DNA from 4 places in the Streptomyces sp. NPDC012508 genome. Region 1 is predicted to be linked to each of the others. Evidence: riboswitches for the same ligand, from Rfam matches in the RefSeq annotation. Region 1 holds a riboswitch; each other region holds the start of a gene.
What was found. A riboswitch is a leader RNA that binds a small molecule or an ion and turns the genes downstream of it on or off. The one in region 1 is predicted to bind cobalamin.
Positions count from the first base shown of each region.

Region 1 (5,529 bases):
CCGCGCGGTCTCGCCGAGCGGCTGGTCGTCCCGTACGAACGACCAGGCGAGCATGGTGACCGGACCGGTCAGCATGCCCTTGACCGGCTTCGAGGTCTGCGACCGGGCGTACGCCGTCCAGCGCACCGTCATCGGCTCGGGGCGGGAGATGTCCCCGGCCAGAACCGGAGGCCTGACGTAACGGGTGCCGTAGGACTGCACCCAGCCGTGCCGGGTGGCCAAGTAGCCCGTCAGCTGCTCCGCGAAGTACTGCACCATGTCGTTGCGTTCGGGCTCCCCGTGCACCAGGACGTCGACCCCCACCAGCTCCTGGAAGGCGAGGACCTCGCGGATCTCGTCCTTGATCCGCTCCTCGTACCCTTTGGCGCCGATCCGGCCGGCCCGCAGCTCGGCCCGCGCGGTGCGCAGCTCGGGCGTCTGCGGGAACGACCCGATGGTCGTCGTCGGCAGCAGGGGAAGGCGCAGACGGGCGCGCTGCGCGGCGGCTCGCTCCGCGTACGGGTGCGAGCGCCGCCCGTCGGCGTCGGTGACGGCGGCGGTACGGGCCCGCACGGCGGGATCCCTGGTCAGTGCGGACCCGGCCCGTGAGGCCAGGTCGGCCCGGTTCGCCGCGAGTTCGGCCGCGATGGCGGCCGTGCCCCGGCCGAGTCCGCGCGCCAGAACGGCGATCTCCGCCGTCTTCTGGCGGGCGAAGGCGAGCCAGCGGGCGACCTGCGGATCGATGTCCCGCTCGGCGGTGGCGTCCAGCGGTACGTGCAGAAGGGAACAGGAGGCGGCGACGTCCACCTGGCCGGCGAGGCCGAGGAGCGTGCCGAGAACGGCCAGGGACTTCGTGAGGTCGTTGATCCAGATGTTGCGGCCGTCGACGACGCCCGCGACCAGCCGCTTGCCGGGCAGGCCGCCGACGGAGGCGAGGTCGTCGAGGCTGGCGACGCCCGACTCGGTGAAGTCGAGGGCCAGTCCTTCGACCGGCGCCTTGGCCAGGACGCCCAGCGCGTCGCCGAGCCGCCCGAAGTAGGAGGCGGCGAGCAGCTTCGGCCGGTCGGTCGCGGTGCCCAGGTCGCGGTAGGCGCGGGCGGCGGCGCTCAGCTCGGCCGGGGTGCGGTCCTGGACCAGGGCGGGCTCGTCGAGCTGGACCCACTCGGCGCCGGCCCCGCGGAGATCGGCGAGCACCTCGGCGTACACCGGCAGCAGGCGGTCCAGCAGGGTCAGCGGCTCGAAGTCCGGGGCCACGCCCGGCGCGGGCTTGGCCAGCAGCAGGTACGTGACGGGACCGACGAGGACCGGGCGGGCGGTGTGGCCGAGCGCCAGGGCCTCCTTCAGCTCGGTGACCTGCTTGCCCGAGTCGGTGGAGAAGACGGTGTCAGGGCCGAGTTCCGGGACCAGGTAGTGGTAGTTCGTGTCGAACCACTTGGTCATCTCCAGCGGGGCGGTGTCCTGGGTGCCCCGGGCCATCGCGAAGTAGCCGTCCAGCGCGTCGGCCGCGACCGCGGAGCGGTGCCGCTCGGGCACGGCGCCGACCATCACGGTGGTGTCGAGGACATGGTCGTAGTACGAGAAGTCGCCGGTCGGCACCTCGTGGATGCCGGCATCGGCCAGGTCCCGCCAGTTCGACCGGCGGAGGCCGGCCGCAGTCTCCCGAAGGGCGTCGGCGCAGACGCGGCCCTTCCAGTAGCCCTCGACGGCCTTCTTCAGTTCGCGGTTCTGCCCCTGACGGGGATAGCCGTACACGGTGGCTCGTGCTGCCGCGGCTGCGGACTTCGGTGTCACGGAACTCTCCTTCGCGAGATGTGCCCTTGAACGCCCCGGTGACGGGACGCGGACGCGAAGGAACGCACGACCGGGCGGACCACGTCGCGGACCTGCCGCATGTGCCGCTCGAGATACGCCGACCCGCCCACGAGGTCACCGGGATCACCGCACGCGAACGGTCGCGTACGGGCAACGGGCAGGTCTTCGGACTCGCGGGCACGTCTGCCGAGGCAGACACCTAATGGCCGTCGCTTCCCAGACCCGTACGGGCCCAGTGCGTATGACGGCGGTCGTTCCCGCTCACCGCTGCGGGGCAGTCCCGGATTCCCACCGGGTTCCCTCTTACGACGCATCCCGCCATGGGGTCCCCCCATGCCGTTCAGGCCATGGGGGAGGACGGGGCGAACCAGCTGCAAGGGCCACCTTAGGCGGACGGACGGCGCCACCGCACACGCTTGCCCGCATTCCGGAACGCGCCGTGACGCGCCGGGCCGGCTCTCCTCCCGTATCCCGGCGCGTCGCGGGGGCCCGGCCGGGTCAGTTGCGGCTCGCGGTGCAGTCCGCCGGGGTGGGGCGGCCGGTCGGCCAGGCGAGGCCGACGAAGCGGATGCGGCCGGGCGCGTCGGGCGCGAGTTCCACCACGGAGACCGCCTTGTTGTACGGGTTGCCGTAGTTGTCCAGGCAGATCCAGCCGCTGGCGCCGTCGACCTTGCCCATCCCGTGCAGCCGCAGCCATGCGTCGCTGATCCGGCCCAGGGTGGGGATGACCGGGTCGCCGTCGTCACGCATCCGGATGGCGGTGACCGCGGTGAGCCCCGCGTCGTAGAACGTGATCGTCCGCGAGTCGGTGAGTTCCACCGGGCCGATGTCCCCGATCTCCTTGCCGGCCGCCAGCTCGGCCAGGGTGCGGAAGGCGGCCGCGGAGCCGCCCGTCGCGGGTGCCTCGGGGCCGCTCCAGGCGTCGGGGTGGGCGACCGCGGCGTACTGGAGCGTCACGCCCTTGCGGAAGGCGTTCCAGTCGAGGAGCTTGTCCGAGGAGAGGGTGGAGGCCCCGGAGCCGGTGATGATCGTGTACTTCTTCTCGGTGCAGCCCCGGTTGCCCAGTTCGTTGACGAACTGCCGTAGCTGGACGGGCCGTCCGGCGAAGTAGATGACCTTGGCCGCCGAGGTGCAGATGGTGTCGACCATCTGGTCGAAGGCGTTGGCGGTCGTGCCTTCCTCGTGGAACTCCTCGGGCGCCCGGTACTGCTCGGGGGCGCGGGGCGATCCGGCGGTCCGTTCGGCGAAGGCGCGCTTGAGCGCGTCGACGTAGTTGTCGCCGGTGCGGATGTCCTCGACGACCAGGGTGTGCTTGGGGTCGATGCCCTCGTTGAAGTGGGACAGGGCCCTGGCCTGGTCGGTCGTGGTGGGGACGACCCGGGCGAGGCCCGGGTACGCGTCGGGCCTCTGCGCACTGTTGCCCGAGTCGTCGGCGGTGATGGGACCGCCGACGACGGGAATACCACGCTCGCGGGTGAGATAGCCGATGGCGGCCTGGGTGGTGGCCGTGGAGACGTCGAAGCCGATCACGGCCCGGAGGTTGTCGGTCGCCGACTCCGACATGGTGCCGAGCTGTTCGGCGACGGGCCGCCAATGCGTGTGGCTGCGGCCGGGGTTGGCGAGCAGGAGCCGTATCGCCGGCTTCTTGCTGTTTGAGTCGTGGTTGGCGCGGTACTGCGCCAGGTAGGCGCCCTGCACCTCGTGGAGCGTCTTCTGCTGCTCGAAGGCCTGCGCAGGTGCCATCGGCAGCATCACGGCGACGGAGACGTGCGGTTCGCCCTTGATCCGCTCGTTCTCCGCCTTGATCCGCGCGCTGACCTCCCTGAGGTTGTCCGCGAAGACGAAACTGCCGTCGGTGACGCCCGTGCACTCCCGGGATCCCTCGGGTCCCCGTTCCTCGACGCCCTTGCCGCAGGCCGGATCCGGACCGAGGACGACGATGCCGGCCCATACGGCGGCGCCGAGCACGGCCAGGGCGACGACGAGGGCGGCCGCCTTGGTGAGCGGTCCGCCGGGGAGTCTTGCGATGAACGACGTCATGACGCGGCACCTTCCTGGACGGGCAGGTCGGGAGCCTGAACTCCGGCCCGCAGACGGGCAGGCCAGGCGGCGGACGCCTCGCGGTAGGCTGCGTGCGCGGCCTTGTTGCCGTACAGCGTCTCCAGCGCGATGCGGACGGTGGTCAGCTCGTCCTCGCGCGGCGCGAGGGTGAGCGGGTCGGAGAGCCGCCACAGCAGCGGCACCAGGGAGGCGATCGCGTCGTGGTGCGGCCCGGGAGGGTCGCTGCGGCAGGCGGTGCACGAGAGGAAGGGGCTCCCGGCCGGGGGCGCGTACCCCTCGCGCGGGTGGGGCGCTGAGCAGACGAGATTGAGCGACGTCAGCCATGCGCCGGGCGGGACGACGGTGAACCGGTGGTGCAGGACGCCGACCACCTCGTCGACCCGGCCCAGTGCCAGCGTGTGGTGCAGATACGTGTCGCCGCGCGGATCGCACAGGGAGCGCAGCCGGAGCTGGGTGTCGCGCCAGCGGTCGTGGGTGACGGCGGCGGCGAGCCGGTGCCGCAGCAGCAGATCGAGAGCACGGTCGCCGTCGAGACAGGAACGGGTCCGGTACTCGTCGGCCTCACGCACACGGACGGCGACCAGCTCCTCGGAGTGGTCCTCGGGATGGGAGTACGTCCACAGCCCGCGCCGGGTGCCAGCGTCGGCCGCGGCGGAGAGCAGCACCAGTCGCTCCCGTAACACCGGATCGGGCAGCAGCTTCGCGAGAAGCGCGGGCGCGGCCTCGTCGAGGAGTTCCCCGCCTCGTATCGTGCCCACCTCCTCGACACGGCGCACGGCCGCGTCCGCGAGGATGCGGGCGCTCGCCGCGCGGCCGCCGCTGTAGCGGGCGACGACGCGGGGGAGGTGGTCGGGGTAGTCGACGGAGCTGAGCATCTCCGCGATGTGGGCGGGTTCGATGTCGGGGATGCTCAGGACCAGCGGCCGCGCCGGCGGTACGGCGTCGCCGCCGACCTCGCTCAGCGGCGGGTAGCCGTGGCCCCTGCCGAGCAGCGTGGCGAGGGCCACGGGCCGGGTCGGGGCCTTGCCCGGCGCGGCGCCGTGTCCGGGGAGTCCGGCGTCGAGCAGGTCGAGGAAGACGCGTCCGACGTCGGTGTGGGCGTTGTCCAGAAGCAGCAGCGGGCGTGGCTTCCTGTTGAGCCTGCGCAGGGTGCCGTAGTTGGCGTCGATGTCGTCGAGGAGCGCGGCGACGAGGTGTTCCTCCGCGCTGCGTCTGCGGTCGTCGAGCCGGCGGAAGCCACGGACGAACTGGAAGAGCCGCTGCAGCGAGTCGCCCTGATAGCCCTGGTTGCGGTGCAGCCGGGCGCCCCACCAGGCGAGCGCGCCCTTGTCCGGCTCGCTCCGCACGAGCTGCGCCCGGGCGGTGTCGAGGACGATCCCGGCGATGGTGTCGAGGCCGGGGACGGCGGACAGGACCAGCGGGAGGTTGTCCGTGACGACGTCGAACCAGCGGCCGAGGCTCTCCCTGCGGCGCCGTACGTCGGGGTCCTCGGCGGTGATGAGGGTACGCAGATCGGCCTCGGCCCGGCGCAGATCGGGCGGTCGTACGTCGGTCTCGTCACTGTTCAGCGGCCGCCAGGCGGTGACGACGAGGAGGCCCAGCGACAGCCGTGGGAAGGCCATCGGCTTGCCGAAGTGCCTTACCTCGAGGCCGAGTTTGTACGCGAGGAGATACAAC
Region 1 is NZ_JBIBEO010000002.1:942,186-947,714, reverse strand. Features, by position in the region: gene metE (5-methyltetrahydropteroyltriglutamate--homocysteine S-methyltransferase) at 1-1,770, opposite strand, end outside; cobalamin riboswitch at 1,930-2,141, opposite strand; gene ACFY8U_RS10325 (hypothetical protein) at 2,290-3,831, opposite strand; gene ACFY8U_RS10320 (hypothetical protein) at 3,828-5,529, opposite strand, start outside.

Region 2 (5,529 bases), 810 kb from region 1:
GGACGACTTGAGGGCGACGCGTGCGGAGCAGGGTGGCGACATCGATGTCCGAAGGGTTCTCCGCCACCAGAGCGGCCATGTCGAGCAGCGTCTGCATGAATGCCTCGGCCCGCGCGGCGGACCACACCTCTTGCTCGTACTGGAATTGCACGGCAGCATCCAGGTCCTGGCCGGCCTCGCGGCGTATCTCGATGCGAACGGTGAGCCCTGCCCGCAGCGCCAATCGCGCGTCTGCCACCGGCGACTCCACCTCCACGCCGTGCAGAGGCAGGGGGCTTTCCTCTTCGCTGTCGACTGCCAGATAGAGCCAGGGCCGCCAGCGCTGCTCGAGGTCACGGTTGAACTGAAGGTGCTCCAGCAACAGCGGCAGCGGGACGGCATTGGCGATACCTGAAGCGACGGACTGCTTGGCCGAATCGAGGACGTCGCTCACGCTCAACTGCGTGTTGATGCGGAAGCGATGGATGACCGAGGTCGCGAACCAGTCGACCTCGTCCTCCCACCCCGGCGGGCGCCCGGACGTCGGACTGACCAGTCCGGGCACGGTGTGACCGGTGTCGGCCAGCACGGCCATAGCCAGCGCGGCGACGAATCCGCTGAACAGCGTCGAGGACCGCGTAGCGCAGGTCTCCCGCAGTCGTCGAACTACGTAGGCCGGCAGCCGGCCATGCACCTGGGCGGCCGTCGTCGGCCACACGGCTGGGTCACGCATGCCGGTCAACCTGACCTCGGGCAGGGCCTCCAAGGGGTCAAGTCGCGTACGCCAGTGGTCCAGACGCCGCTCCAGTGCGGGCAGATGAAGCGTCCCTTCCTCCTCCGCCCAGCAGCGCGGCGGAAGTGCGGCCAGACCGCCGAAAGGCTGACCGGTCCCGAGGTTGGCCTTGTAGAGGGCCGCCAGCTCTCGAAGAAGGACGGTGAAGGAATCGCCGTCGCAGACGAGGTGCTCTGCCGTGACAACCAAGGTGGCGGCGGTGTCGTCCAAGAGGACCAGGATGCGGATCTTCGCCTCGGTCGACAGGTTGAACAGGGCTACGCGTTCAACCGTCGCCTCTTCCTGTGCCACCGCGGAGGAGGGAAGGCGCCGCACCGTGAAGAGCCTGGACAGGTCCAGGTGGCATGAGTCGACCCGCTGCGCGCTGTGTGCGCCGCGCCGAGAATCCAGGTCGAAGACCGTGCGCAGGGACTCGTGGCGCTCGACGAGCGCGTGAGCGGCGGCCTGCAGAGCCTTCAGGTCGAGCCGGCCATGGACCCGGAACGTCCGGGAGACGTGGTGAGCGATGCGAGATCCGCCGGAGTCGGCGTCCCGCTGGAGCCGGCGGAGCTGGCCGTACGACAGCGGTACCGGCCGACGGCCACCCTGACCGCTCGAGGCCGTCGGTGTCGTCAGCAGATCATCCTCCTGGCTGTGGGCCACCGTGACACCGGGCTCGGCGATCGACTCGCCACCCCCCAGCCTGCTACTGACCTGCCGGGCCAGCTCCCGGAAGTCGCCCGCGGCGAAGACATCCTGCAGGTCGACCTCGGCTTCACGGGGCAACGCCTTCGCCAGGCGCATGACCAAGCGCCCGGCCCGCACCGAGTCGCCCCCCAGGTTGAAGAAGTTCTCCGATGCCTCCACCCTTCGGAGGCCCAGGACATCTGCGGCCTGGAGACGGACGAGCTCCTCGACCGATGCTGCATCGAGGGCGCCAAGGCCCTGTGGTTCGGTGTGCACGTCAATCCTTACGGTTGGTCGGGCCATTCGGCGCGGCGCAGTCGCCGCGAGAGGGTCCCCGCGCAGAGCGGGACGATGAGGAGTAGGCAGAAGAGCCCGATCGACGCCGCGTGTGGGAGGTGACCCAGGAGCAGTCCAGCGACCGCACTGCCGATGGGGCCACCGACGGCCAGAACAGTGAAGCTGCCGGAGATGACCCGCCCACGGATGCTGTCGTCGACCTGCTGGAAGACGATGACGTCGATCAGCACGTAGAGGGCGGGCTTGCCCAGTGAGATGACTAAGAGCAGCAGGAACACCCCAAGCGGGCTGGTGACGAACAGAAGTGCCGCCGTGACCAGCAAGGAGGTCCACACCACGCCCAGGAGCAACAGACCGGGGCGGAAGCGCCGGTGCAGCCTTGTCACCAGCGCTGCACCGGTGAGGTAGCCGATCGCCTCTCCCGACAGGGCAAGGCCGATGGTGCGGGCGTCAATACCTTGTTGCTGAAAGTGGTTGATCAGAATCAAGTTGAGTGCGGCGAAGATCAAGTTCTCGAGCGTCATCAGCCCCGTCACCGCGCGGAGAACGGGATCGTTCCACACGACCTTGGGGCCAACCATGGCCCCCCGGAACAGATTCGATGCCTTCAGCGGACCAGGCTGCTGTCCGGTCGCCGGGAGGCGGGTCAGACAGGCCGAGCAGAACGACGCCACGTAGCAGGCGAGAGCAACGATGAACGGCTGGACCCAGCCGACCGCGAACAGCGAGCCGGCCAACGGGGGGCCGGCGAGCATGGCGATGTTGACCCTGACCTCGTCCTGGCTGAGCGCCTGACGCAGCTGCTCGTCCGGAACGATGGAGCGCAGCGCAAGGCGTCGCACAGGCATTCCGATAGCACCGGACAGCCCAAGCACCACAGCCGCGACGAAGAGCCCGGCGATGTTCACTGCGTCCGTGGCCACCAATGCCAGGACCGCGCCGGTTGCCAGGGTTCTGAGTGCCTCGGAGGACAACAGGAGGTTGCGCCTGCTGAATCGGTCCGCGAGTGCACCGGCGGGGATGCCGAACACGACGGCCGTCGCCGCCTGCGTCGCCGCCAGCAGCCCCGCTAGTAGCGGGGAACCAGTGAGAGACAGAGCCAGCAGGGGATACACCAGCAGCGACATGGTCGTACCAATGGCGCCCACGGTCGTGCCCAGCCAGTAGCTCTGGAACCTCCAGTTCCTGCGGAGGGGGATGGGAGTAGACTCTGGCGAACGGGTTAAATCGGTCATGGTCGATGACCTGCCCTGAGGGGCAAGGGTCGGAGCACGGTGTACAGCCCCTCAAGGAATGAGTTTCCGGCAGCTCAACTCGACCGCCGGGACAGAGACAAATGCTCGTCTTGAGCACGTATGACGAGAGCTCAGAAGGAAGACAGCGCACGGGCATGCGGCACGCGCCCAGCAGGTTCCGGTCCCGGGGCGGCGGGAACGGGGCAGAGCAGCATCGTCTGAGCAGGACGGCGGAGCGTGACAGCCCGACGGTTGGGAACAGGCCTGAGCGCTCCCACAGGTGGGACGTCGGATCAGGTCCGTGGAATGCGTCTACGTGCGACGCAGGACTGCAGCTGCCAGGGCGCCCTGCGCTCTACGACGGCCTTCGACCGCGCTACTGGCTGTTGCTGCTGGAATGTGCCATTCATGATGCCTCCTTCAGGGATCTCCACGTCCCTTAGCAGTGGAATGAAGGCGGCAGGCAAGTTCCTGACTGTCAGGCACTACCTGAATCACAGTGGCGGGACCGCGCCGGAATCGCACCGGCTTCCAAGACCCTGCCGCCTTGTATGAGTTGCTTGCCCCTACCCGCGCAAGCCGACTTCCCCGGGGAAGTCGATGGAAGCAGGGATTCGAACATCGGACGTCCCGAACGCGGATGGCTCAGAGCCGTGTCCTCCGAGGGCGGAGACTGATCCGAACTGAAGGGAGAGCCGAGGGCGACAAGCCCTTGCCTGTGCAAACGTCATCTTCAGTGCGTCTCCCCCGAAACGATGGTGTGCTGTTCTGCGGTGTCTGGCTTGACCTGGCCAACACGACTGCAAGGAAGCCGCTGCACGCAGAGCACCCTGAGATGAACGTTGCACATCGATCACCTCTTTGTAAAGTCGATGTGGCTTGCTTGGCAGCTGAGTTGGCTGCGCGAGCCGCCACACCGAGGTCGCCCCGCATGACGTCTCCGGTTCGAACACTCTGCTAGCCTCGCAGCGAGTGACTGATCATGCTTGTGAGGTCCGGTGTCCCGCGTTCCTTGCGGGCACAAAGTGCCGAGGGCGCGTCGGCGCAACGCAAGTCGGGATCCGCATCCACGGATGAGCGGAGCCGTTGGTCATGTACGGCTGCCTGCCGAGCTCAATGAGACTTCACCTCATGCGAGGCCGGCGCCAACTTCGACGGGATGTCGGCGAACAGGCCCTCATGGTCCATGCCTTCCCGCCATGCAACGGAGACCACGTCTGCATGCCGGCGGCATCCCGACTTGATCCGCCCATTCACCTAAGGGAGTACCGCCGTGTCCAGCTTTGTCGAACGCGACGCTGTGGAAGTGGTCGTGGCAACGCAGTGGTTCCGTGTGCTCGGCTCGACGCCGCAGTCCCTCGACGCCAACTTCTTCGATGCCGGAGGCAACTCGCTCGCCGCCGCCCGCTTGACCACCGCCCTGTGCAAGGCCTTCAAAACGGACCTTCCCGTTCAGGTCGTCTTCGACGCGCAGACTTTCCGCGGAATCAGCAACTGGATCCGGAACGGCGTCCCGGCAGCCGGCAAGAGACTGGTGACCCTGAACGACGAGGGTGCAGGGACACCCCTGCTCCTGCTCCCCTCCGGTGGCGGTGGGGTCATCGGTCTGCAGCGATTCGGTGGGGCGCCCTTCGACCGCCCGGTGTTCGGACTTCAGTCACGTGGTCTCGATCCGAACGATGGCCTGCCGTTCACCGACCTGGAAGAGATGACCGCTGACTTCGTCCGCGTGGTGGAGGACTCCTCGCTGCCGCGCACACTGCACCTGGGTGGCTACTGCACCGGAGGCACCTTCGCCTACGAGCTTGCGCGAGCCCTGCGGGCAGGAGAGTGGAACATCCTTTCCGTCTCGCTGTTCAACACCTCGCTCTATCGCAGGCCCCTCGACCTGGATCGACTGATCCATGAGCGCCTGGCCGGCCTCGCATCCGCTGCAGGCCTGGGCGATCAATTGCCACTGGCAGCTTCCGAGTTGGACGTGGCTCAGGTCTTCGACGCACTCAAGAACAAGGGGGTCGACATCCTTGAGGCAGACCTCGCAGCGTTCGAGGCACGCCTGCGCGTGTACGGATCACTCTGGACCTCGGTCACCGGCTACCGCCCCGAGCTCCAGGACGTCCCCGTGCGTCTGTTCGCAACGGCGGATCGCTACCATCCGGAGGACAAGGCGCTGATGTCCGAGGACGACCGCGACTGGTCGGAACTCGGCTTCCGTGACATCCGTACCGTTCCCGTAGCGGTGAGCCACCGCGAGATGCTGCGCCACGAACCAACGCTGGATGTGATCGAGCGGTCCCTCGCGGAGCTCGACCCTGTCCCGAGCCCGGTCGCGGCACCTCCCATCTCCAGCTCTCCGCCCATGCGGCCTGTGGCGGCGGCCGACGTCGGCACGGACACACTTCTCGCCCTGGGGCACGGTGAGGAGCTGCCGGCAGAGGCGCCAGTGCCCGTCCATGTGAGCGTCGCCGAGTGGGCGCGGACGCATCCGGACCGTGTGGCCGTGAGCAGCGGGACCACGTCGATCACCTACGGAGAGTTGGACGCCTGGGCGGATGCCAT
Region 2 is NZ_JBIBEO010000002.1:131,232-136,760, reverse strand. Features, by position in the region: gene ACFY8U_RS06625 (condensation domain-containing protein) at 1-1,714, opposite strand, end outside; gene ACFY8U_RS06620 (MFS transporter) at 1,723-2,970, opposite strand; adenosylcobalamin (AdoCbl) riboswitch at 3,382-3,531, opposite strand; gene ACFY8U_RS06615 (amino acid adenylation domain-containing protein) at 4,244-5,529, shown strand, end outside.
Region 2: linked by a shared signal. The riboswitch ahead of ACFY8U_RS06620 (MFS transporter) and the one ahead of metE (5-methyltetrahydropteroyltriglutamate--homocysteine S-methyltransferase) in region 1 are both predicted to bind cobalamin.

Region 3 (5,529 bases), on a different contig from region 1:
CGGCGAGCCGCTTGGCGAGCCGGGTGGGGGAGAGGACGAGTTCCGTCTCGTGGCAGGCGCGCGGGTTCACCAGGCAGGAGGTGATCTTCAGGCTGAAGGTGTGGTCCAGGCAGGCCTGGTTGCAGCCGATGCAGGTGTTGATGGTGTCGGCGCGGTCCGCGGCGGCCTTGGCCACGAAGTCCGGGTCGGCGAGGAAGGGGCGGGCCATGGAGACGATGTCGGCGCGGCCCTCGGCGAGGATCTGCTCGGCGACCTCGGGGGTGTTGATGCGGTTGCTGGTGACGAGGGGGATGTTCACCGAGCCCATGAGCTTCTTGGTGACCCAGGTGTACGCGCCCCGCGGGACGGAGGTCGCGATGGTGGGGATGCGGGCCTCGTGCCAGCCGATGCCGGTGTTGATGATGGTCGCGCCGGCGGCCTCGATCTCCTTCGCGAGGGAGACGACCTCCTCCAGCGTCGAACCGCCCGGGACCAGGTCCAGCATCGAGAGGCGGTAGATGACGATGAAGTCCTCGCCGACCCGCTCGCGGATCCGGCGGACGATCTCCAGCGGGAAGCGGACCCGGTTCTCGTAGCTGCCGCCCCAGCGGTCGGTGCGGTGGTTGGTGGCCGCCGCGATGAACTCGTTGATGAGGTAGCCCTCGGAGCCCATGACCTCGACGCCGTCGTACCCGGCGGCCCTGGCGAGCTCGGCGCAGCGGGCGTAGTCCTCGACGGTCTGCTCGACCTCGGCGTCGGTGAGCTCGTTCGGTACGAAGGGGCTGATCGGCGCCTGGATCGCGCTGGGTGCGACGAGCTCGGGGTGGTAGGCGTACCGGCCGAAGTGGAGGATCTGCATCGCGATCCGCCCGCCCTCGCCGTGCACGGCGTCGGTGATGAGCTTGTGCTCGGCCACCTCGTCCTCGGTGCTGAGCTTGGCGCCGCCGTCCCAGGGACGGCCGGCCTCGTTGGGCGCGATGCCGCCGGTCACGATGAGTCCGACCCCGCCGCGGGCGCGCTCGGCGTAGAAGGCGGCCATGCGCTCGAAGCCGTTCTCGGTCTCTTCGAGGCCGACGTGCATGGAACCCATGAGCACCCGGTTGGGCAGGGTGGTGAACCCGAGGTCGAGCGGGCTCAGCAGATGCGGGTAGGGGGTCGAGCTCATGGGGCGCCTCCTCGCGCGGTGTCGTCATGACTGTTGTAGACGAGCCGAGGGGGCTTGTGCAACAAGTTGCATAAAGGTGGGGAAGTGATCTGCACGACGTCACGACACGCCACGGCCCCCGGCGGGGGTCCGCCGGGGGCCGTGGTGGGCTTGGTGGGAGTGGATCACCGCGGCCCGTCAGGGCGTCGTGACCCAGCTGTCCAGGTCCTCCGCCGTGCGCGGGCCCTCCGCGTCCGGGGCGAGCAGGCCGTGCGTGCGCAGCAGCCGTGTCACGGCCATGCCCCAGGGACGGCGCAGCCGCGCCGCCGCGAGCAGCGCGTCGTCGGCGAGCAGCTCCTCGACGGGGCCCGTCCGCAGCCCCGCCGGGGACAGGACGGCGGCCTCGTCCGCCCAGCGCAGCGCCAGGTCGACGTCGTGGGTCGCCATCACGACCGTCGTGCCCGACTCCCGCAGCCGGCCGAGCACCTCCAGGAGCCGCTCCTGTCCGTGCGGATCGAGCCCGGCCGTCGGCTCGTCCATGATGAGGACCCGGGGGCGCATCGCCACGGCGCCCGCGATCGCGGCCCGCTTCCGCTGTCCGTACGAGAGCAGATGGGTCGGCCGGTCCTCCAGCGCGACGATGTCCAGCGCCTCCAGCGCCTCGCGGACCCGGAGCCGAACCTCCTCCTCCGGCAGCCCCAGATTCATCGGGCCGAACGACACGTCCTGCCCGACCGACGCGGCGAAGAGCTGGTCGTCCGGGTCCTGGACGACCAGCTGCACCGTCGTACGCAGCCGGGTCAGCCCCTTCCGGTCGTACGACACGTCCTCGCCGTCCAGCCGGAGCGCGCCGCTTCCGCAGCGCAGGCCCCCGCTCAGCAGCCGCAGCATCGTCGTCTTGCCGCCGCCGTTGCGGCCGAGGAGCGCCACCGCCCGGCCTTCCGGCACCGCGAAGTCGATGCCGTCGAGGACGACGGGCCCGTCCTCGTACGCGAACGTGGCCTTCACCAGCTCCACGACAGGTGGCGCAGGATTCACGGCAGGGACCTTTCCAGTACGAGAGTGAGGGCGACGAGACCGGCGAGCAGGCCGGCCGTCGACGCGAGGAAGCGGCCCGAGACCGCCGCCTCAGGCACCAGGACCCGCAGCGTCCCGTCGTAACCCCGACCGGCCAGGCCCGTCTGCAGGCGCTGCGCCCGGTCGAAGGCGCGGACGAACGCCGTCGCGCCCAGCCCGGCGAGGGAACGCCAGGTCGCCGCGCGCGTGGTCAGTCCCAGCCGGGCCGCCTGCGCCTGCCGGATTTTGGATATCGCATCCAGAAGAAGAAAACTGATCCTGTACATCACCAGGGCCACGTCCACCACGGGCGCCGGCACCCCGGCCCGCACCAGGCGGGGCAGTACGTCGGACACGGGCGTCGTGAAGGCGAACAGCAGCACGCCCAGCGACGCGGACGAGGTCCGCAGCAACAACTCACCCGCGTGAACGGGACCGTCGTGCGCGAGCGCCACCATGCCGCGGTCCCCGCCCACCTCGAAGAGCAGCGGGATCGCCCCCGTCACACAGAAGCCCAGAGGGATACGGAACGCGCGCCACAGCTGACGCCCCGGCACCCCGGCCGGCCCGAGGAGGACGGCCAGGGTGGCCGCCGCGACCAGGACGGCACCGGGCCACGGCGGCAGGCACACCGCGCAGAGCGTCAGACCGAAGCCGAGCACGGCTTTCTCGCACGGGTGGCGGCGGCGCCAGCGACTGCTGTGCGCCGCCGCGTCGATCGGCAGCACCGGCGGCTACTCGCCGACGGACGCCGACCGCAGCGCCTTCGCGTCGGCGCGGGCCTCGCCCTGCTTGCGGCCCTTGTGCAGACCGAAGTAGTACGCGAGCACCCCGGCGCCGATGGCGGCCTGCAGGGCGAAGAGCGCCGACTCGATCTCACCGGAAGCGGGCTCGTACAGCGGGGAGAACCACGGCTCGTAGTCGGGATCGATCTCCGAGATCGCCGTCTCGGCCTCGGCGTCGGCGCCCGTGAACGGCTCCTCCTTGTGGTCGCCGAGCCCCAGGACCAGCGGGAGCACGGCCAGCGCCGCGACGACGAGCAGCAGCAGCGTGTTGATCTTCGCGTTCCGGCTCATCAGGCGCTCGCCTCCGCGTTCTCGTTCTTCTTCCGGGACGGGAGCAGGATGCCGAGGCGGGTCAGGTCCGCCTTGCTGGACTGCGTGAGCAGCCGCATGACGAGTACCGTCAGCAGACCTTCACTGACGGCGAGCGGCAGCTGCGTGACGGCGAAGATCCCGCCGAACTTGGCCAGCGCACCCAGCACACCGCTGCCCGGGTCCGGGAAGGCCAGCGCGAGCTGGACGCTGGTCACGCAGTACGTCGACAGGTCGGCGACGAACGCCCCGAAGAACACGCTCACCATGAGCGGCACGTCGAAGCGGCGCAGCAGCCAGTACGTACCGAAACCGGCCCACGGCCCGACGATCGCCATGGAGAAGACGTTGGCGCCGAGTGTGGTGAGCCCGCCGTGGGCGAGCAGCAGCGCCTGGAACAGCAGCGTGATCGTGCCAAGGACCGCCATCACGGGCGGACGGAACAGGATCGCGCCCAGTCCCGTCCCGGTCGGGTGCGAGCAACTGCCCGTCACCGACGGAATCTTGAGCGCGGACAGAACGAAGGTGAACGCACCGGACGCACCGAGCAGCAGGGTGGACTCGGGGTTGGCCTTGACCTCACGGGTCAGGGCGCGGACACCGTGGACGACAAAGGGAGCGGACGCGACGCCCCAGGCGGCCGCGTGCACAGGGGGCAGATACCCCTCGGCTATATGCATGGTTGGGAGACCCTCTCCAGCACCTCGTGGATGGACAACGCACCCTGGCCGGTCTCCTGGCTGACGGGTCATGCCGCCGCGGCTCCGCCTTCCCACACCTCCGCGGTCTCCCGCGGCGGTCCAGTGGCTTCCCCGGAGGGATGGAGCCGGACTTCCCGATCACAGTGGCGAGGGCCGCACCGGTACCGCACCGGTTTCCCGTACACCAAGGCGCTGTGACATTAGTGGGTTGACCAGGTACATCACAACACGGGTGCTCCCGGGGACGGTGTGTGACGGATCTCCCGCGCGCCCCACGCACCCCTGTCGGCCCCCTGCGCACGCCTCCCGCGCCCCGCCTCACACCTTCCGGTACGTGTACGCCTCCGAGGCCGCTGCCACCACCGCGTCCAGGTCCCCGCCGGCGCTCGCCGTGACGAGGGCGGCGACGGCGCCCTCGACGAACGGTGCGTCCACGAGGCGCGAACCCTCCGGCAGCTCGTCCTCCTCGGCGAGGAGCGCCTTGACGGTGAGGACGGCACTGCCGAGGTCGACGAGGAGGGCCACTCCGGCGCCCCCGTCGACCGCCTTCGCCGCCTCGACGATCCGCTCGGAACTCGTGCCGAGACCCCCGCCGGGAGCGCCCCCGGCCGCGGCGACGGGCGCGGTCGGCCCACCGCCCGCGAGCCCCTGGGCCAGCACGGCGACGGCGTCGGCCACGGCCGCGCTGTGCGAGACCAGCACGATGCCCACCGTTCCCGCCACGCCCACCTGACCGGTCACGCGGCAGCCACCTCCGCAAGGGCGGCGATCAGCAGGGCCGACGAGGTGGCCCCGGGATCCTGATGCCCGATGGAACGTTCGCCCAGATAGCTCGCCCTGCCCTTGCGCGCCTGGAGGGGTACGGTCGCGAGGGCGCCGCGCTCGGCCGCGTCCCGGGCGGCGGCGAAGGAGTCACCGAGCGCCTCGGCCGCCGGAACGAGCGCGTCCAGCATGGTCTTGTCCCCGACCTGGGCTCCGCCGAGCTGCCCGACGGCGGCGACCCCGGCGGCCAGGGCCGCGGCCAGGTCCTCCCGCGTCACCGAAGGGGCATCGCCGAGCGCCTTGCCGGTCCGTCGCAACAGCGTCCCGTACAGCGGCCCGGACGCGCCCCCCACGGTGGAGATCAACTGCCGCCCCGCGGCGACGAGTACGGCTCCCGGGGTCTCGGGCGACTCCTTCTCCAGCACGTCGGCCACGGCGGCGAACCCCCGCTTCAGATTGGCCCCGTGGTCCGCGTCGCCGATCGCCGAGTCGAGCTCGGTGAGGCGCTCGGCCTCACGGTCGATCACGGCCGCGGCCGAGGTCAGCCAACGACGGAAGAACGCGGCGTCGCACTCGCTCACTTCGGGCATCCCCTCTCACCGGCCCCAGCGCAGCGCCGGAGTCTGCACGGGCGCGTCCCAGAGCCGCAGCAGCTCCTCGTCGGCCTCGCAGAGCGTCACCGAGCAGCCGGCCATGTCGAGCGAGGTCACATAGTTGCCGACCAGCGTGCGGGCGACCGGGACCCCGCGCTCGCTCAGCACGCGCTGCACCTCGGCGTTGAACCCGTACAGTT
Region 3 is NZ_JBIBEO010000013.1:33,809-39,337, reverse strand. Features, by position in the region: gene ACFY8U_RS35125 (FAD-dependent oxidoreductase) at 1-1,144, opposite strand, end outside; gene ACFY8U_RS35120 (ATP-binding cassette domain-containing protein) at 1,322-2,161, opposite strand; gene cbiQ (cobalt ECF transporter T component CbiQ) at 2,158-2,907, opposite strand; gene ACFY8U_RS35110 (energy-coupling factor ABC transporter substrate-binding protein) at 2,914-3,255, opposite strand; gene ACFY8U_RS35105 (energy-coupling factor ABC transporter permease) at 3,255-3,953, opposite strand; cobalamin riboswitch at 3,982-4,206, opposite strand; gene ACFY8U_RS35100 (PTS-dependent dihydroxyacetone kinase phosphotransferase subunit DhaM) at 4,293-4,715, opposite strand; gene dhaL (dihydroxyacetone kinase subunit DhaL) at 4,712-5,326, opposite strand; gene dhaK (dihydroxyacetone kinase subunit DhaK) at 5,333-5,529, opposite strand, start outside.
Region 3: linked by a shared signal. The riboswitch ahead of ACFY8U_RS35105 (energy-coupling factor ABC transporter permease) and the one ahead of metE (5-methyltetrahydropteroyltriglutamate--homocysteine S-methyltransferase) in region 1 are both predicted to bind cobalamin.

Region 4 (5,529 bases), on a different contig from region 1:
GAACGTGCGGCCGAGCTTCATCACGACCGCCGAGTCCGTGCCCGCGAGCCGTGCCGTCAGCTCGTCCTCCGGCAGCGTGCCGGGAATGATCGTCAGGACCTCCTCCGCCTCGCACAGCGGCTCCCCGAGCCGGGCGGCGGCGGCGCTGACGGAGGTGACACCGGGGATGACGGTGGTGTCGTAGCGGTCCGCGAGGCGCTTGTGCATGTGCTGGTACGAGCCGTAGAAGAGCGGGTCGCCCTCGGCGAGCACGGCCACCGTGCGGCCGGCGTCCAGGTGGGCGGCGAGGCGGGCGGACGCCTCCTCGTAGAAGTCGTCGAGCGCGCCCCGGTAGCCGCCGGGGTGGTCCGTGGTCTCCACCGTGAGCGGGTACATAAGCCGCTCCTCGATGTGGTCCTCGCGGAGGTGCTCGGCCGCGATCGAGCGCGCGATGGAGCGGCCGTGGCGGGCGGAGTGGTACGCGATCACGTCGGCCGAGGCGATGGCCTTCACGGCCGCCAGCGTCATCAGGTTCGGGTCGCCGGGGCCGAGGCCGACGCCGTACAGCTTGCCGGGGGCGTCGGCGCTCATGCCTGGATCTCCGCTTCGGTCGCGAGGGCGTTGATCGCGGCGGCGGTCATGGCGCTGCCGCCGCGCCGGCCCCGTACGACGAGGTAGTCGAGGCCCAGGGTCTGGGCGGCCAGCGCGTCCTTGGACTCGGCGGCGCCGATGAAGCCGACGGGGATGCCGAGGACGGCGGCCGGGCGGCCGGCGCCCTTCTCGATCATCTCCAGGAGGTGGAAGAGGGCGGTGGGCGCGTTGCCGATGGCGACGACGGAGCCTTCGAGGCGGTCGCGCCAGAGTTCGAGCGCGGCGGCGCTGCGGGTGGTGCCGAGCTCGGCGGCGAGTGCGGGCACGGACGGGTCGGAGAGCGTGCAGACCACGTCGTTGTCGGCGGGCAGCCGCTTGCGGGTCACACCGCTGGCGACCATCTGCGCGTCGCAGAGGACGGGTGCGCCGGCGCGCAGGGCGGCGCGGGCGCGGGAGACGACCTGCGGGGAGTAGGCGAGGTCGCGGACGAGGTCGGTCATGCCGCAGGCGTGGATCATGCGGACGGCGACCGTGGCGACGTCGGCGGGCAGATCCGCGAGGTCCGCCTCGGCGCGGATCGTGGCAAAGGACTGGCGGTAGATCTCCGCGCCGTCCTTCTCGTAGGCGAACATCGTGTCGTTCTCGCTCATCTCGTTGTGCGGGCCGTTGCGACTGCTTCGGTCAGGGAGTTACGGGGGGTGGGGCGGCCGTCCACGAGGTAGGTGCCCTCGGCGGTGGCGACGACGTCGACCCAGGTGCCGGGGGCGCCTTGGGGGTGGCCGCAGCGGCGCTCGCACCCGGAGAAGTGGACGGGGACGCCGGGCGCGCCGGGAACGGCGTCCGCGCGGACGTCGGCGAGGGACTTGGCACAGCCGGGCCGCCCGGTGCAGGCGCCGACGCCGACCCGGGGGTCGTCGGGTCGGGTGATCAGCCCGGCCGCGTCCAGCTCGGGAAGCCGTGTGCTGGGGGACCCGACGACGACGGCCCCGCGCCAGGGCGTGAGCCGCACCTCGTCGGCGGGCAGCAGCGCGCGCAGTTGGGCGACGGTCAGCCGCCCGAGGGGCGCGAGGACGTGCAGCGCGTCGCTGCCGAGGAGCCCGGGCGCGGGCGGCGCGCCGTGCGGCAGCGGCGGCGCGGGGACGACGGGACGGGCGTCGACCCCGGCCCGCGCGAGCGCGGCGGCGAGGTCGAGGAGGCCGGCCCCGGCGCCCGGCGCGTCGGTCGTTCCGGCGCCCGCGCCCGGGGAGTCCGCGGGTCGGAGGCCCGGCAGCTTTTTCGCGTCGGCGGCGTCGATGGCCTCCGCGCCCGTCGCGCCGGCGCCCGGCAGCTCCTTCACACGCCACGCGCCGTTCCCGGCCGCTTGCGCGGCCCGCAGGAACGCGTCGGCCGCGGCGAGCGCCGCTCGCGGCGCGTCGGCGCCCGCGACGCGGAACGCCTGCCCGCCGACGTACAGCAGGGCGTCGGCCGCGCGCGGGACCGCGCCGACCAAGCCCCCCGCCGAGGCCCGCGCTCCGCCGGGCGGTCGGCTGCCGCCCGTGACCCGGGCTTCGTCCGCCCAGGGTCCTGCTGCGATCAAGGTCACATCTCCCCCGAGACCGGCCACGTCACCGCGGCCGTCGTCCAGGGCGAAGAGGAAGCGGCCCGACAGGGCAGCCGTCCAGGGCTCCGCGCACAGCAGCGCGTCCAGCTCGCGGGCCCACAACTGCACGTCCGCGTGGCCGAGTCCGTCCAGTCCGGCCGTCGGCGAGGCGACGATGTTGCGGACGCGTTCGTGGGTGTCCGAGGGGAGAAGGCCCGCTTCCGTCAGGCGGTCCGCGAGTTCCGCGCCGCAGCCCTCGCCGAGGCCCCGCAGCTCCACGTTCCCCCGGGACGTGACCGTAACCCGGCCGTCGCCCAGAGACTCCGCCGCCGACGCCAGGACGTCGATCTGACGTGGCGTCAACAAGCCTGCGGGCAGGCGCAGTCGGGCGAGACCGCCGTCGTCGGCGGGGTGCAGGCGCAGCGCGCCGGGGCAGGCGTCGCCGCGGTCCCGTATGAGAGGTTCGCCCCGGTTGGGCGTTGTGGGTGGGGTGGGCGACATGGCCGCGAGCATACCCACGTGATTCCGGGCGACCCCTGGGGACGACCCCTCCCCGCCGTGCGCACGATCTACTATGCAGAACGGCATGGGGTCCCAGGACCCCGGGGAGGAAGCCCGGTGAGAATCCGGCGCGGTCCCGCCACTGTGAGCCAGGCCCCGGAAGGGGCCGGGTGAGTCAGGAACTCCCGCCGTCCATACGACCACCCGGGGCGCGGACAACCCCGAGGAAGGCCTGCGCACGCATGCGAATTCTGTTGCTGTCGCACTCCGACACCGACCTGCTCAGCGCCCGCGCGGCCGGCGGCCCCGTCGCGTACCGGTTCGCCAACCCCTCCCGTCTCGCCCTGGACGATCTGCCCGGGCTGCTGGACGACGTCGACCTCGTTCTCGTACGGCTCCTCGGCGGTCTGCGTGCCTGGGAGGAGGGCCTCGAGGCCCTGCGGACGGCGGAGAAGCCGCTGGTCGTGCTCTCCGGCGAACAGGCCCCCGACGCCCAGCTGATGGAGGCCTCCACCGTCCCCGTCGGCGTCGCCACCGAGGCGCACGCCTACCTGGCGCACGGCGGCCCCGCCAACCTGGAGCAGCTGGCGCGCTTCCTCTCCGACACCGTGCTGCTCACCGGCCACGGCTTCGACGCCCCGGCCGCCGCGCCCACCTGGGGCCCGCTGGAGCGCACGCCCCGGACGACCGACGGCCCGACGGTCGCCGTGCTCTACTACCGCGCCCACCACATGAGCGGGAACACCGCCTTCGTCGACTCGCTCTGCGAGGCGATCGAGGACCAGGGCGCCCGCGCCCTGCCGCTCTACGTCGCCTCCCTGCGCGCCCCCGAGCCGGAGCTGCTCGACACCCTGCGCGCGGCCGACGCGATCGTCACCACGGTCCTCGCGGCCGGCGGCACCAAGCCCGCCGAGGCGCAGGCCGGCGGCGACGAGGAGGCGTGGGACGCGGGCGCGCTCGCCGCCCTCGACGTACCGATCCTGCAGGCGCTCTGCCTCACCGGCTCGCGCGCGGCCTGGGAGGAGAACGACGAGGGTCTCTCCCCGCTGGACGCCGCGAGCCAGGTCGCCGTGCCCGAGTTCGACGGCCGGCTCATCACCGTCCCGTTCTCCTTCAAGGAGATCGACGAGGACGGCCTCCCGGCCTATGTCGCCGACACCGAGCGCGCCGCGCGCGTCGCCGGGATCGCGGTACGGCACGCCCGGCTGCGCCACATCCCGAACGCCGGGAAGAAGCTCGCCCTGGTCCTCTCCGCGTACCCGACCAAGCACTCCCGGATCGGCAACGCGGTCGGCCTCGACACCCCCGCCTCCGCCGTCGCGCTCCTGCGCCGCCTGCGCGAGGAGGGGTACGACTTCGGCCCCGTCGAGGAGATCCCGGGCCTGGTCTCGGGCGACGGCGACGAGCTGATCTACGCCCTGATCGAGGCGGGCGGCCACGACCAGGACTGGCTGACGGAGGAGCAGCTCGCCCGCAACCCCGTCCGTATCCCGGCCGCCGACTACAAGCGCTGGTACGCGACGCTCCCGGCCGAGCTGCGGGAGGCCGTCGAGGAGCACTGGGGCCCGGCGCCGGGCGAGATGTTCCTCGACCGGTCCCGCAACCCCGAGGGCGACATCGTCCTCGCCGCCCTGCGGCGCGGGAACCTGCTGATCCTCATCCAGCCGCCGCGCGGCTTCGGCGAGAACCCGATTGCGATCTACCACGACCCCGATCTCCCGCCGTCCCACCACTACCTGGCCGCCTACCGCTGGATCGCGGCGCGCGCCGAGGACGGCGGCTTCGGCGCGGACGCGATGGTCCACCTCGGCAAGCACGGCAACCTGGAGTGGCTGCCCGGCAAGAACGCGGGCCTGTCCGCCGCCTGCGGCCCGGACGCGGCGCTCGGCGACATCCCCCTGGTCTACCCGTTCCTGGTCAACGACCCGGGCGAGGGCACGCAGGCCAAGCGGCGCGTGCACGCGACCCTGGTCGACCACCTGGTGCCGCCGATGGCGCGCGCCGACTCGTACGGCGACATCGCGCGCCTGGAGCAGCTGCTCGACGAGTACGCGCAGATCTCCTCCATGGACCCGTCCAAGCTGCCGGCGATCCGCGCGCAGATCTGGACGCTGATCCAGGCGGCGAAGCTCGACCACGACCTGGGACTCGAGGACCGTCCGGAGGACGACGGCTTCGACGATTTCCTGCTGCATGTCGACGGCTGGCTGTGCGAGGTCAAGGACGCGCAGATCAGGGACGGTCTGCATGTGCTCGGCGGTGCCCCGACCGGCCCCGAGCGCGTGAACCTGGTCCTCTCGATCCTGCGCGCCCGGCAGATCTGGGGCGGTACGCAGGCCCTGCCGGGTCTCCGTGAGGCCCTGGGTCTGGACGAGTCCGCCGCGACCCGGACCACCGCCGACGAGGCGGAGGCGACGGCGCGCGAGCTGGTCGAGGCGATGGAGGCGGCGGACTGGTCCGTGGACGCGGTCCCGGCGGTGGCCGAGGCGTACGGTCCCGACGTCGCCGCCGTGCTGCGCTTCGCCTGCGAGCAGGTCGTGCCGCGGCTCGCCGCCACGACCGACGAACTCGCGCACGCCGTGCACGCGTTGAACGGCGGCTTCGTCCCGGCCGGCCCCTCCGGGTCACCGCTGCGCGGCCTGGTCAACGTGCTGCCGACCGGCCGCAACTTCTACTCCGTCGACCCCAAGGCCGTCCCCTCCCGCCTCGCGTGGGAGACCGGCCAGGCGCTCGCCGAATCGCTCCTGGAGCGCTACCGCTCCGACAACGGGGAGTGGCCGACCTCCGTCGGGCTCTCCCTCTGGGGTACGAGTGCGATGCGCACGGCGGGCGACGACGTGGCCGAAGCCCTTGCGCTGCTGGGCATCCGCCCCACGTGG
Region 4 is NZ_JBIBEO010000004.1:426,223-431,751, forward strand. Features, by position in the region: gene ACFY8U_RS16210 (precorrin-2 C(20)-methyltransferase) at 1-570, opposite strand, end outside; gene ACFY8U_RS16215 (precorrin-8X methylmutase) at 567-1,202, opposite strand; gene ACFY8U_RS16220 (cobalamin biosynthesis protein CobG) at 1,217-2,662, opposite strand; cobalamin riboswitch at 2,721-2,854, shown strand; gene cobN (cobaltochelatase subunit CobN) at 2,893-5,529, shown strand, end outside.
Region 4: linked by a shared signal. The riboswitch ahead of cobN (cobaltochelatase subunit CobN) and the one ahead of metE (5-methyltetrahydropteroyltriglutamate--homocysteine S-methyltransferase) in region 1 are both predicted to bind cobalamin.